Regions from separate parts of the Psychromonas sp. KJ10-2 genome, predicted to be linked through region 2. Evidence: predicted binding sites of a transcription regulator. Region 2 holds the regulator's gene; the other holds the start of a gene.
What was found. The regulator NrdR, encoded in region 2, represses ribonucleotide reductase genes. The targets are predictions, from matches to a motif close to AAACACNANATNTNGTGTTT.
Positions count from the first base shown of each region.

Region 1 (7,916 bases), 630 kb from region 2:
GTTCGTTTATCAATATTGTCCAATAAGTTAGTCATATTTATATCCCTATAAAACATTAATCATTATCAAGTTTAATATAATCATTAAAATACTGAGATAATAAATGGTTTACGTTGTAAGAAAGCAGTTTGACGTGCAACAGTTAATAATGAGGACTCTATCACGTCAACGCCACTATTTATATTTCCCTTGTAAGAGCTGGCTTAATAGCCTGGCTAATCGCTGTATTTTTATATTCGATAGCTGGCGATAATCAAAATAGGGACAAACAATAATGTGTTGTTCAAAGTTAATGGCAAACTCTTCATCTAACCACAACAGCTCAGTATTTAACTGCTCACTATTTAATAATTGCTTTGCATAAGTCCTACCGCAGATAATATGCACAGTGCGCTTGCTTTTATCTGCTTCAGCTTCAACAAGGTTCAAAGCGGGAGCACTAAACAATAACGCCGTAGCGCTATTTTCTTGCAATAAATACTGGTCACGGTAAGCCTGCCAAGTTGCCGCTAATTGTGAAAACTGAAAATCATTGTTGTCCAAAGCATAAAGTACCTTGGCGTATACATTAAACACCTTTCGCCAGCCGTTACCACAAGCTCTACCTATCGCCTCGATATCAGTTTCTTGTAAAGGAACAACAGTTGTTACCCCCAGCCATTGTTCCATATTAGGTTGATTTTGAATATACACAGCAAAAGTGAAGTTAATATCTCCTAAACCAATACACGCCTGTCTTTTCTCTCGCACTTAGTTAACACCTTTATTAAAACAAAAAAATAACACAATAAACACCTCATTAGGGATAGAAATTCAGTTTGTAACAATGTTACTATCCCGCGCAATCAGCATCTATCAATTATAGATAACCAGTCGCATTAATCACACTGACATTAATGCCTATTTAGCCAACCAATTAAGAGTTACCAACATGTATCTTAACTTCAAAGGGCGCATTGTTTCCGCAGCAATCGTTATGTTAACCGTTGCCACTGCAACGCTTTCCTTTATCTCCTACAGCCAGCAATCTAACATTACCATAGATAACGTTGACCGATACTCGATGCTAAACCTATCTAGCAACGGAGACAAAATTCAGCAATTCGTTGCCAGCATTGATAGAAGCATAGGCTCAACTGCGTCACTTTTTACCACAAGAAGCGACCAACAAAACATCATTACTAACCTCAAGTTATTACAACAATCAACACAAGCTTCAGCGATTGTTGTTGGTTATGCTGATGGGGTTGCCTTTAATAGTAATAAAGGCAAATATACATCCAGCTATGATCCACGCACACGCGGTTGGTATCAACAAGCAAAACGCCAAGGTAGTACTATTATTACCGACATCTACACAGGAAGTAGCACTGGCCGCCTGATGATCAGTATTGCTGCTCCTTTTTATACAAACAATGTTATCCAAGGCGTGCTACTTGCTGACCTTGAGTTAAGCGGCTTACAAAGCATGGTTGATAACACGGTGTTTTCAGGCGCAACAGCCACACTATACACAGGTTCAGGTTTAGTATTGGCCTCCTCAGATCGCACCTTAATCGCAGGAAAAAGCCATATATCAGATAGCCCGGCATTAGCACCTTTTAAAGATCAACTATTAAACCAACAACGAGGCTCTTTTTCATACCACTCAAATGGAGAAGATAAGGTTAACTATTTCCAAACGATCAAGCTCAATGATACAAACCAATGGCACCTGTTAATTACCTTAGATGAAGCGGTTGTGTATCAGGTTGTTGATCAATCTTTGCAGACTAGCCTGATTAGCACACTTATCTTAATTAGTATTGGTTCATTAGTTATCTATCTACTACTTAGCTACACATATCGACCGATCATAGCCCTCAAACAAACAGTGCAAGCACTATCTAGTGGTCATGGTGATTTAACCACACGATTACCTGTCACTAGCGAAGACGACCTAGGGCAAATATCAGCGAACATTAATATCTTCATTGCTAACCTGCAGCATATGATGTTGGATATTGCTAAAGCATCATCGCGTATCGACGCTAGTATTGATGGTTTACAGACTTTAACTGAACAGAATAAACAGACCTTTAATCAACATAAAATTGAAACAGAGCAAGCAGTTACAGCGCTAGAAGAGATGAGTGCAACTTCTCAGGATGTAGCTCAAAATACCTCTGGCGCCGTAGAGTTTACTAGTAAGACCAATACTCAAGCAGAACAGTCAAAAGTAGTCGTGCGTAATGCGACACAAACTGTGACTGAGTTAGTAGAAAGTGTGGATGATGTTTCTAAAAATATTAGCGAAATGGGTCTACAGATATCAGAAATAGCCAAAGTACTTGGCATCATTGGTGAAATTGCAGATCAAACGAACCTACTCGCATTAAACGCAGCCATTGAAGCTGCGCGAGCAGGTGAACATGGTCGAGGTTTTGCAGTAGTTGCCGATGAAGTACGTGCGCTAGCGTTAAGAACGCAACAAAGTACCACTGAGATTCAACAAACGATTAATCGACTCACCACCAGTGGTCATACGGTAACGCAGACCATGAAAGCGACTCGCACTAGTTGTGAAGAAACCTCTTTACAGATCAACTTAGTGGTGACGGATCTAGATGATATTAGTTTATCTGTTGAAGAGTTAAATGCCATTAATGTACAAATCGCGACAGCCGCTGAAGAACAAAGTGCCGTATCCCATGAGATAAATAAAAATATGGTAAAAATAAGCGAAATGGTGGAACGTATTGCCACAAGTGGTGACGATGTAAATCACGAAGCCATTAATTTAGCAGATGCAAATTTACACCTCACTGATATTGTTAAAAAATTCAAACTGCAGTAATTAACCACAAGATTCATTAAATCAAACAAAAGAAGAGCTCACTGAGCTCTTCTTTTTCTACTGCTGTTCAAGGTTACTACTTAGATCAAGTTATCCATTACCTATAAGTAATGGATAACTTGATTGGAACTACCACGCCAACTCAAGGATAAATCTGCTTTATCTTGCTCATACTTACCATCAATCAACACATCAATCCAAGGTAATATCAAACGCTGCTCAGCAGTTAATTCATCTAATACATAACCCGTCCATACCCAGATCGTTTTTCCATGGCACGATTGCTTAACGCGTTTCACTAACTTCAATACTGTTTCAAGATTTGCCGGATGTAATGGATCTCCGCCGGATAAAGTCAGCCCTTGTTTGACAATTCGCTGGTCATTGAGATCATCAATAATCTGCTGTTCAAGCTGCTCGGTAAATAACTGCCCTGCCGTTAAAGACCAAGTTGATTGGTTATAACATCCCCTACATTGATGTACACAACCAGATACAAATAACGTACAACGTGTACCTTCACCATTAACCACATCAACAGGGAAATATTTAGAATAATGCATCAACTAACACCTCTATAAATGCTTTACTCTTCGCTTAACTTCCTCTTGCTTACCTTCGTTAAAAGGCCGCGCATCTGGGCTACCTAAATAACCACAAACACGTCGTGTTACTGCTACTTTTTCCGGATCTGAGTTACCACAGTTTGGACATACAAAGCCTTTACTGGTGCATTCAAACTCACCAGTAAAGTCACATTCGTAACATTCATCAATGGGTGTATTTGTCCCGTAGTAAGGCACTCGGCTGTAACTATAATCCCAAACATTTTCTAAGGCTTTTAAGTTATGTTGCATATTCGGGTATTCGCCATAACAGATAAAACCACCATTGCTGATTGCAGGGTAAACCATTTCAAAATCTATTTTATCGTAAGGGTTGACCGATTTTTCCACATCTAAGTGGAATGAGTTTGTATAATAACCTTTATCCGTTACACCATTCACAATACCAAACTCTTTGGCATCTAAACGACAAAAACGGTCACATAAATTTTCCGAAGGAGTGGAATATAAACTAAAGGCATAACCCGATTCTGCAGACCAATCTTGAACAGCTTGTTTCAATACGCTGAGTATTTGTTGAGACTTTTGTTGCTTAACTCCATTATCAAAAATATGCTGATCATGACCAAATAAAGCATTTACCGTTTCATGCAAGCCAATATAGCCCAGAGAGATTGAAGCACGGCCATGCTTAAATACATCAGCCACGCAATCATCAGCTTTTAATCGAACCCCACAAGCACCTTCCATATATAAAATAGGTGCAACGCTTGCTTTAACATCACTAAGTCGACTAATACGAGTATCTAACGCTTGCTTTGCGAGTTTTAATCGTTCATTTAACATCTGATCAAAGAGTTTTACATCTCCCTTTGCTTGCAGCGCAATACGAGGTAAGTTAATACTTACCACCCCGAGGTTCCCCCTGCCATCGTGAATCAATTCAGAGTCTATTTCACCTGCTTCTGTCAGAGAGGTTTGTTGGTAGCGGTCGAGGAAGCTTCGGCATCCCATTGGTGTTTTAAAGGAACCAGTCACCTCAACGACTTTGTCATAATTTAAAATATCAGGGTACATTCGCTGCGAGGCACAACGTAACGCCAATTGCTTGATATCGTAGTTTTGGTCATCCTCTTTGAGATTGATGCCGTTTTTAATAGCAAACACTAACTTCGGAAAAATAGCGGTTTTTCTGTTCTTGCCTAATCCAGCAATACGATTTTTTAAAATGGCACTTTGAATTAAACGCGACTGCCAATCGACTCCTAATCCAAAACCAAAAGTAACAAAAGGAGTCTGTCCGTTAGCTGTGTGCAGAGTATTCACTTCATACTCTAATGATTGAAACGCGTTATAACATTCAATTTCCGTTTGTTGTGTTGCAAAGGCATGAGCATCTTCAATTGACCACTGTTTAGCGGTAAGCAGATGCTTTTCAAAGCTTTTTGTCACGTAAGGTGCAAGTATTGTATCAATGCCATTAATGGTTGTTCCGCCATAAATATGGCTGGCAACCTGGGCAATTATCTGCGCTGTCACTGCTGTTGCCGTTGAAATTGACTTGGGCTCTTCAATCTCCGCATTACCCATTTTAAAACCTTGAGTAAACATCCCTTTAATATCAATCAACATGCAATTAAACATCGGAAAAAATGGTGCGTAATCTAGATCATGATAATGAATTTCACCGCGATCATGCGCTTGCACTACATCTCGTGGCAACATATAAGATTTAGCATAATGCTTAGCAATAATGCCGGCTAATAAATCACGTTGAGTGGGAATGACTTTGCCGTCCTTATTAGCATTTTCATTCAACAAAGAGGCATTACTTTGTGCTATCAAACCATCTATTTCATAGTTTAATTTACTTTTCCGTTCGCGTGCAATATCGCGATCATGTCGATACTCAATATAAACTCGCGCTAACTCAAGGTGGCCATTTTTCATCAGGCAGGCTTCAACGGCATCTTGAATATCGTGTATATCGACACTTTGTTGTTGAAGTAATGAGTTACTTACTTCATGTGCAATTAACTCCGGTTGTACTTTATTATCATTAATCGCCTTTGCAGCCTTACTAATTGCTACTTTAATTCGCTCTCCATCAAAGAGAACTTGGCTACCATCTCGCTTAATCACAACGGGTTTCATCAAACACTCCAAAACACAATATATAGTGACAAAGAACTATACGTAACACTAAATATAGATTATTGATGTGAATCAAGTTTATAAAAGGCGTATCCTTAATAGTAAATAAGTGCAGGATTTATCAACAAAATTCAGTCTTGATTTTTTTAATCACAGAAGAAATCAGGCTATCACCAAAATTGACTGCATTTTGACACTGAAATGGGTAGATTTTGTTGTTACAATAGCCCTCTTTTTTATGCATAAAATAACCTACAGTCAGTAGTGGAATTATTATTTATGAGCGATTACTTTTTACTCTTTTTTGGCACAGTGTTAGTGAACAACTTTGTGCTAGTAAAGTTTTTAGGCCTATGCCCATTTTTAGGGGTGTCTAATAAGATTGAAACAGCCGTAGGTATGTCTTTAGCGACCACCTTTGTTTTAACCTTAACGGCGGCGCTTTCCTATATTGTAAATACTTACTTACTTGAGCCACTAGGTTTACATTATTTGCAAACATTGAGCTTTATCTTAGTGATCGCCGTAGTAGTACAATTTACAGAGATGGTCATGAATAAAACCAGCCCTACGCTATATCGTTTGCTGGGCATATTCTTACCGCTAATCACCACTAACTGTGCGATTTTAGGCTTAGCCTTATTAAACTTAACTGAGCAACATAACTTCGCGCAGTCTGTTATCTATGGTTTAGGTGCAGGCGTAGGTTTCTCTTTAGTGCTTATTTTATTTTCTTCTATTCGTGAGCGCCTCAGCGCAGCGGATATTCCGTTACCTTTTAAAGGAGCATCTATCGCTATGATCACAGCAGGTTTAATGTCATTAGCATTCATGGGCTTTACTGGGTTAATTAAATGATCATCAGTATTGTAATTGCCATTGTCACCTTAGGTGTTTTAGGGCTGATTTTTGGTTCCCTATTAGGCTACTCATCAATTCGTTTTAAAGTAAAAGAAGATCCAATCGTAGAAGAGTTGGATGCGATGCTGCCACAAACACAATGTGGGCAATGTGGTTACCCAGGTTGTAAACCGTACGCAAAAGCCATTGCAGAAGGTGATGATATTAATAAATGCCCCCTGGCGGTGAAGCGGTAATGCAACAATTAGCAGACCGTATGGGCATTGAACCTAAGCAATTAGAAGGTGAAGAAAAACCTAAAATGATTGCCTTAATACGAGAAGATGAATGTATCGGCTGTACTAAATGTATTCAGGCGTGTCCCGTAGACGCTATTTTAGGTGCCACTCGACAAATGCACACAGTGATCACAGACGAATGTACTGGCTGTGAACTATGTGTAGCACCATGTCCAACAGATTGTATTGATATGTTACCGATTCAAATTACCACACAAAACTGGCAATGGAATTTACAGACTATCCCAACAAAAACGATTACAACCGACAGCAGTAACGAGCCGTAACATGACACAAAAAAGCAATTTATTAAGTGATAAAAAATTAGAGCAGATTGCGGCTGGTAAAATGTGGGATTTTCACGGTGGTGTGCACCCTGAACAAAATAAACTGCAAAGTAACCAAAGTCCTATTACCGATGCGGGTATTCCAGAAGAATTGATCATTGCCGTTGAGCAAAAAGGTCATATTCCGCAATTACTGGTAGCAGTAGGCGATACCGTATTAAAAGGCCAACCTTTAACCAAAGTGTATGGTGCCTTAGTTGTACAACATGCAAGTAGTTCGGGTGTGGTCAAAGCCATTGAGCCAAGAACTGACTGCCACCCTTCGGGCCTTCCAGTGTTATCGATAGTGATTGAGACCGATGGTTTAGATAGACCTTTCCCTTCTCAAGGTTTTAGCGATTATCGTCAAGAGATGCCAGCCACCTTAATCGAAGCGACTCAACAAGCAGGTATTGTGGGTTTAGGCGGCGCAGGTTTTGCTACGCATTTAAAATTAGCACACAGTGAAAACCGCTTATTAATCATCAATGCCATTGAATGTGAACCTTACATCACAGCTGATGACCGTTTAATTCAAGAGCATGCCGATGAGATAATCGAAGGCATTAATATACTGCAACACATTTTACAGCCTAAATTAACCATATTTGCTGTTGAAGATAACAAACCGGAAGCCATTGAAGCATTCACTAAATCATTACAAAGCATTCCCGGTGCTGCGGACAACATCTTATTACGTGTTATTCCAACTCGTTACCCTTCAGGAAGTGCGAAACAACTGATTGAAGTGTTAACTGGTGAGCAAACACCAATCAACAAACACTCTTCAGAATTAGGCATCTCTATGTTTAACGTCGGGACAGCCTTTGCCGTTAAAGAAGCCATCATCAACGGTAAACCACTGGTTTCACGTATCGTCACTATTACTGGTGAC
Region 1 is NZ_CP178827.1:3,388,921-3,396,836, reverse strand. Features, by position in the region: gene ACLKL2_RS16625 (chemotaxis protein CheV) at 1-35, opposite strand, end outside; gene ACLKL2_RS16620 (DUF6942 family protein) at 175-750, opposite strand; gene ACLKL2_RS16615 (methyl-accepting chemotaxis protein) at 932-2,836, shown strand; gene nrdG (anaerobic ribonucleoside-triphosphate reductase-activating protein) at 2,938-3,399, opposite strand; gene nrdD (anaerobic ribonucleoside-triphosphate reductase) at 3,412-5,556, opposite strand; gene rsxA (electron transport complex subunit RsxA) at 5,836-6,414, shown strand; partial or broken gene rsxB (electron transport complex subunit RsxB) at 6,411-6,982, shown strand; gene rsxC (electron transport complex subunit RsxC) at 6,984-7,916, shown strand, end outside.
Region 1: a site for NrdR is predicted at 5,568-5,587, ahead of nrdD (anaerobic ribonucleoside-triphosphate reductase). Genes of this name have one in related genera too.

Region 2 (7,916 bases):
GCACCAATGATGTTGGCGGTAATAACGACGATGTGGTTGCTATGCTGCGCTTTAGATACAACCTATATAATGGTGGTCGAGATAAAGCTTATGCAAAAGAAACCGCTTATAAAATTAATGAAGCAAAAGCATTAAATATGAAAGCACATCGTGAAGTAAAAGAAGGCTTTCTGCTTTCTTGGGATGCTTATGAATTATTGAACAAACAGAAGCAATATATCAAAATGCACGTTATTGCTGCTAAGGATTCACAAGAAGATTACAAAGAGCAGTTTAAAATTGGTCAACGTAGCTTACTGGATTTATTAGATACAGAAAATGAGCTTTTCCAAGCAAGAAATGACTTCTTGGAAGCGGAATTTGATGAAATTACAGCGCAATACAGAATTTTACATGCGATGGGTATACTGTTAGATTCTTTACGTGTAACACGTCCTGAAGCGTGGAGAGGGGAGCAAGAATTCGATGGTGGAGTATACAATGAAAAAGATTAGTTTATTAGCCGGTGCTTTTTTATTAAGTGGTTGTTCAATTAATGTAATTGATACAGCAAATGTTACCACAGAACAGCTTTATGATTTATCTGATCCTGAAGGTGATGGGGTTATCAATGCGCGAGATAATTGTTTAGATACTCCATTAGGCGCGGCTATTGGCAACGATGGTTGTGGGATGGATGTTATTGAAAAAGTGCGTGTAACATTATTAGTGAATTTCGCTACTGATTCATCAGTTGTTGAAGCTAAATATTTTCCTGAAATACAAAAATTAGCAGCACTGATGAAAGATTATCAGTCGGTGAATGTATCAATTGAAGGGCATACAAGCCTTGTTGGTGGAGCGCAATATAATAAAGCACTTTCTCTAAGACGTGCTGAAGCGGTTAAATCCATTTTAGTGAATAGATACAGTGTTGACCCTGCACGTGTTGAAGCAAAAGGTTATGGCTTCGAGCAACTGTTAGTAGAAGGAAACAGCGATTTTGCTAATGCACAGAATCGTCGAATTGTAGCTGAGATTGCTGGCGGTAAAGAAGTCATTGATATGAAATGGAATATTTATAGTGTTGATGATCGTGAGTAATACGCTTTATAAAAACTAAAAAAGTGTCATTACTCAAAAAGTTCATATTCACTGCGTTGCTTTTATACATAAGTAACCTTTATACCTATGCTAGTAGTTCATTAAGCTTTAACACAAGTAAGTTAATTTCTACGTTGAGTAAAAATTATGGAGAACGCGCAGCACTGCGTGGAAAAGCTTGGTTAAAGCTATTAAACGAACGCTATGACAGTGAGCAGGACAAGTTACTACGCACCAACCGATTTTTTAATCAATTACGTTTTACGACGGATAAAAAATTATGGGGTGAGAGTAACTATTGGGCAACACCCGTAGAATTTATTGGTGTTAACGCCGGAGATTGTGAAGACTTTGCTTTAGCTAAGTACTTCACTTTATTAGCGATTGGTGTTGATGATGAAAAGCTTCGTATTGTGATGGTTAAGTCACTAACTTTAAACCAATATCACATGGTTGTTGCTTATTATGAAACTCCAACAGCGGAGCCATTAATTTTAGATAACATCGATGGTCGAATAAAAAAATCTAATAACCGAAAAGATTTAGTTCCTATATATAGCTTTAATGGTAAAAAGTTATGGTTAAACAATGAAAAAAGACAAGGTCGTGTCGCAGGAAAACCAAGCAGACTCAAACGATGGAACGATTTAAATATTCGTATGGGCCTTAACCAATTAAAACAACCTGTATTATCAATGGAGTAATATATTTATGACACTGTTTAATCAGATCAACTCTTTACTAGTAGGGCTATTTTTACTAGTAGTAACGAGCTTGATGTATTTTCAGTTTACCGAAACCAAAACGTTTATGGACAGCCAGATCTCCTCTGACTTAAATAACACAACAAATGCATTAACGCTAATGTTGAAACCACACTTAGAGACGGGTGATATTGCATCTGCTGAAACGGTTATCAATGTTATTTTTGAAGGTGGATTTTACAAAAAAGTCAGCCTTACATGGCTTGAAAATGGTAAAAACCAGGTATGGGAAAACCCAGTACAAGCTGACAGTGTGCCAGAGTGGTTCACTAACCTTAATTTATTTGATGTACAAAGTACCGAAAGCACCATCAATAATGGCTGGATACAGTTAGCGACTTTGAAACTGGAGGCTAACCCTGCTATTGGTTACAGCCAATTATGGAAAGTAATGACAGATACACTGATTACATTAGGTGTCTTATTTATCTTATCAGTTATTTTATTACGTTTACGTCTCACAAGAATTCTTGCACCACTGCACCGTGTGGCTGACCAGGCGAAATTGATTGCCAAACGCGAATTTCAGCCTGACTTAGCGATACCAGAAACAATCGAGTTAAAAGAAGTGGTATTAGCGATTAATAGTATGTCTAGACAGTTACAAACGGTTTTTTCTCAGCTTGATAAAGAAGTGGTTTCATTAAAAAATGAAAAATTAACCGATAAAGTGTCTCAACTACCAAACCGTTTATATTTGAATGGTCAATTAGGTAGCTGGATGAAAGATCCGGGTTATGGAGGTGTGTTAATTGCTCGATTAGATTGGTTACAAGAGATTGATGATCAGTTTGGCTACCAAGTACGTGATAGTACTATTCAAATTTTAGCAAAAGAGATGCAAGCTTCATTACCTAGTATTGCACCGTGTGTTATTGCTCGTATATCTAGTCGTGAGTTTGTATTTTTAGTGACTAAAGCGTCACCTGAGCAATTAAAAGTGTATTTACAAAATGTTATCCGCATTATTAATCAGGCGATGGTGAGTGCAAATTATAATGAAGAAGATCAGTTTGCTATTGGTGTGGCAGTTAGAGCACAAGGCATGACGGCTTCTCAATTATTAGGTAACGCCGATAATGCATTACAGTCTGCATTAGCGGAAAAAGAAGTTTGCCAATGGTTTGATAACAACGAACAACAAGATACGCAGATAGAGCAATGGCGTGAGCTATTACAAGAGGCAATCGTTAAACGTAACTTCCTATTACAGTGGCACCCAGCATTATCTTTTGCTGATGGTACTGTGATGCAACGTGAGATTTACAGTGGCTTACAAATTGAAGAAAATGTAGTTCGTGCAGCGCAATTTATGCCTTATATTGAACAGTTAGAATTAGGTAGTGAGTTTGACCAATCTTTATTAAAAGTGATTGCGGAACACTCAACTATTTTATCGAAACAAGAAAATGTGGCGATAAACATTACCCAGGATAGTATTTTAGATTTACATTTCCATGACTGGTTAGGCTTATTTATGAGCCGTCAAAAGAATCCACAACGTTACCATTTTGAGATTCAAGAAAGTACGGTATTAACTTATCCTAAACAGTCTCAGAAATTTACTAATATCGTTAAACAGCAGGGTGGTAAAGTCGGTATTGACCACTATGGTCGAGAAATTGGCTCAGTGGCTTACTTACAAACAATTAAACCTAACTATGTTAAGTTAGATCAATCTTTATCTTGTAACTTGAAAAATGAGATGGAAGTTGATGAATTAACAGAACGTCTAGCATTAAGTCGTGCCGTGATTAACACCGCGCGTGGTTTAGATATTGAAGTGATTATCACAGCTGTAGAGGACCAAGAACAGTTAGACATGCTGAAGAGTTTACATGCTAACGGTTACCAAGGCTTTATTACACCACCAACTTATATTAGCTAACTAACCTCATTATTATCAATATAATAAGCCTCGTACTGTGTACGGGGCTTATTTGTTTATGGATTGACCTCAATTTACTGTTTTAATAATGCTTGATGTTGATCTTTAAATTTTTGGAACTTAGGTGCAATAACAGCCATACAATAACCTTGGTTAGGGTTATTAAGGTAGTAATTTTGGTGGTAATCTTCTGCCACAAAAAACTCACAAGCAGGTTCAAGTTGAGTCACAATATCCTGACCAAATAGTTGTTGTTGATTGATATCGTTGATCATCTGTTCAGCGATTTGTTGTTGCTCACTGCTTTGATAAAATATAACAGTACGATACTGAGTACCGATATCGTTACCTTGCCGATTAACTTGGCTTGCATCGTGCACCGTAAAAAACAGTGTTAATAATTGCGTAAAGTTGATCACTTGATTATCAAAAGTAATTTCAACGACTTCAACATGTTGAGTCTCACCAGTACATACGGCTTTATAGTTTGCATCTGATGCATTGCCGCCTGCGTAACCAGAAACCGCGTTAATAACGCCTTCAATTTGATTAAAAGCAGCTTCTACACACCAGAAGCAACCTCCGCCTACTACCATCTTTTCTTGTGCCATACAGCCTCTCAGGTTATTGATAAATTTATCAAGGGGATAATTATAATAATAACAGTCTATAGTATCGGATAGAGCAAACCAACTACCCGTTGAAAGCTAGGTGACCTTGTATTTTATATGCTCTGTATTCTAACTACATAATATGTACTGAGGCAGATTTAGGTTCTGTTTCCTTTACCAGATAATAAACGCAGTAAAATAGCGATTCATTATTCGCAGCAAATTACTAAATATTACCGATAAAAATCCCAAATATTGTGAAATTTATGTTAACTTACTGAGCAATTTTAAGCTTTAATATTAGTTGCTTACTTGAGTGTTTAAGCCCCATATAAGTAACTCCCGTTTATTACACAGAGAAATACGCCATGTTTTGTCCTTTTTGCTACGCTCAAGATACCAAGGTGATCGATTCTCGTTTGGTATCTGAAGGTTCACAGGTACGTCGCCGTCGTTTATGTAACGAATGTAATGAGCGTTTTACCACCTTTGAACTTGCTGAATTAATTATGCCTCGTTTAATAAAATCTGATGGTAGCCGTGAACCTTTTAACGAAGAAAAACTGCTGGCAGGTATTAATATCGCACTAGAGAAAAGGCCGGTCAGCATTGAAGCTGTTGAGAGTGCAGTTAATAAATTAAAGTCCACTTTGCGAGCAACAGGTGAGCGAGAAATTCCAAGTAAGATGGTCGGTGAGTTGGTGATGGATCTTCTAAAAGGGTTAGATAAAATCGCTTACATCCGATTTGCTTCTGTGTATCGTTCTTTTGAAGATATTAAAGAGTTTGGTGAAGAGATCGCCAAACTAGATATTCCAAACAAATAAACAGTTCAATAATTAAAAAAGTATTAATAGATGCCATTTACTGATTCTGATAATAATTTCATGCAACTTGCCTTATCACTTGCTAAAAAAGGCCGCTTCACCACTTCTCCCAACCCTAATGTGGGTTGTGTGATTGTCAAAGATGGAGGAATTGTTGGTGAAGGTTTTCATCAAAAAGCAGGCACTCCACATGCAGAAGTACATGCTTTAGCGATGGCTGGAGCGCAAGCTGCTAATGCTACCTGTTATGTGACCTTAGAGCCTTGTGCACATTTTGGTCGCACAGGACCATGCGCATTAGCGTTAGTGAAAGCGGGTGTAAAACGTGTCATTGTTGCTATGGTTGATCCCAACCCTAAAGTAGCTGGTGGTGGTATTCGTATTTTAGAAGAAGCGGGTATACAGGTTGATGTTGGTTTATTAACAGCGGAAGCGGAAGCGTTAAATTTAGGCTTTCTCACGCGAATGAAATATAAGCGTCCACGTATTACAGTAAAAATGGCGTCCAGTTTAGATGGTAAAACCGCCTTAAAAAATGGTCAAAGTAAATGGATAACTGGGCCTTCTGCTCGTGCTGATGTTCAATATTACCGTGCTCAACAAAGTGCTATTTTGACCGGTAATCAAACCGTATTTGCCGATGACCCTAGTCTGAATGTTCGCTATCAAGAGCTATTGAAGAGTACTGATTTTGATTCTGCAATAATGAGTGAAGCTGAATTACGTCAACCAATACGCATTATTTTAGACTCACAGAATAAACTGAGTTTGAACGAAAAACTGTTTGATCTACCTGGCAAGGTATGGATTGTTTCTACTGTGGCGCGTGATTCTGCGGAATTCTCCAGTAAAAAAGCACAAATTGAACAAATTATTGTGCCTGCCAACAGCGATGATCAAGTTGATTTACAAGCCTTAATGATAGCGCTTAATGCTCGCGAAATTAATGACTTATGGGTCGAAGCTGGCGCAACCTTAGCCGGTGAGTTTTTTAAAAAGGATTTGGTAGATGAATTTATTCTTTACCAAGCACCAAAATTACTGGGCGATCAGGGTAGAAACTTAGTAAACTTACCAGAATTTTCCACGATGAACGATATCGTTAAACTGCAATTACATTCAGTTGTAAAAGTAGGTGAGGATATCCGTCTGATTAACCATCGAGAGTAATATGTTTACAGGCATAGTAGCGGCAGTGGGTAAAGTCACTGCAATTAAGAAAAATGAAAAAGATATGACCATTACTGTACATGCTGGAGAGTTAGGCATGGAGGATGTTAAACTGGGTGATAGTATTGCCAATAATGGTGTTTGCTTAACTGTCACACGTTTAACTGAAGACAGCTTTGATGTTGACCTTTCCTATGAAACGCTGAAGTTGAGTGCTTTTTCTGGCATCCAGCCTGGATTCTTAGTGAATTTAGAGAAGGCAATGCAGATGAATGACCGTTTTGGCGGCCATATTGTCAGCGGTCATGTAGACGGTATTGGTGAAGTTACTGCCATTTCTCCTTTAGGTAATGCCGTTGAATATTGGATAAAAGCACCAAGCAATTTAGCTAAATATATTGCTAAAAAAGGATCAATTACCGTTGATGGTATTAGTTTAACCACCAACGATGTAGACGGTGCTCAGTTTAAATTAACTATTATCCCGCACACCATCAGTCAAACGACTATGCAGCAATACCGTGTCGGTAGCCAAGTTAACTTAGAAGTTGATGTGATTGCGCGTTACCTAGAGCGTTTAATGTTAGGTGAGCAAGCCGCACAACCAACTGAAAAACAACAAACAACAATGGAGCTGCTAGCAAAAAGCGGTTTCATGGGTTAATAAAAATTGAATACCAATTACATTAAATAAGTGAACTAAATTTTGCGCAGGGAAAGAGACTTAGTTCAAGGCGTAATTTAAGCCTTTCGACGATTAACTTCGTTAATAGTCTATCGGAGAATTAACCAAAAGATGTTAACTCTTTAATAGTTATTCTATTTGCGAAAATCACAACAAAGAAATAAGTTATTTTTACCAGTAAAATAGATCAGTTAATTAGCGTGATTGGTATATGTACCTCTTTTAGTAGTACAAAGCATTAAGGGCAAAAAATGAAGTTGAATACAAGCGCAGAAATTATCGAAGATATTCGCTTAGGTAAAATGGTTATCCTAATGGATGATGAAGATCGCGAGAATGAAGGTGATCTGATCATGGCTGCGGATATGGTGACACCAGAAGCGATTAACTTTATGGCGACACACGGTCGAGGCTTAATCTGTTTAACCCTAACAGAGCAGCGTTGTGAACAACTTAAATTACCATTAATGGTAGAAGATAACACCGCCGCATTCTCAACTAACTTCACTGTTTCTATTGAGGCAGCTGAAGGCGTGACTACTGGTATTTCAGCAGCAGACCGAGCTGTCACTGTATTAGCAGCTATCGCAAAAGATGCAAAACCAACTGATATTGTAATGCCTGGTCATATTTTCCCACTAAAAGCACAAGAAGGTGGTGTATTAACACGTGCAGGACATACTGAAGCGGGTTGTGATTTAGCTCGTCTAGCTGGTCGTGAGCCTGCTGGTGTGATTGTAGAAATTCTAAAAGAAGACGGCAGCATGGCTCGCCGAGCTGATTTAGAGATTTTTGCTGAAAAACATGACATTAAATTAGGTACGGTAGCGGACTTAATTGAATACCGTAACAACAATGAAACAACTATCGAACGTGTTAGCGAGTGTA
Region 2 is NZ_CP178827.1:14,070-21,985, forward strand. Features, by position in the region: partial or broken gene ACLKL2_RS00035 (TolC family outer membrane protein) at 1-494, shown strand, start outside; gene ACLKL2_RS00040 (OmpA family protein) at 481-1,083, shown strand; gene ACLKL2_RS00045 (transglutaminase-like cysteine peptidase) at 1,083-1,787, shown strand; gene ACLKL2_RS00050 (bifunctional diguanylate cyclase/phosphodiesterase) at 1,795-3,735, shown strand; gene msrA (peptide-methionine (S)-S-oxide reductase MsrA) at 3,810-4,346, opposite strand; gene nrdR (transcriptional regulator NrdR) at 4,715-5,173, shown strand; gene ribD (bifunctional diaminohydroxyphosphoribosylaminopyrimidine deaminase/5-amino-6-(5-phosphoribosylamino)uracil reductase RibD) at 5,204-6,343, shown strand; gene ACLKL2_RS00070 (riboflavin synthase) at 6,345-7,007, shown strand; gene ribBA (bifunctional 3,4-dihydroxy-2-butanone-4-phosphate synthase/GTP cyclohydrolase II) at 7,280-7,916, shown strand, end outside.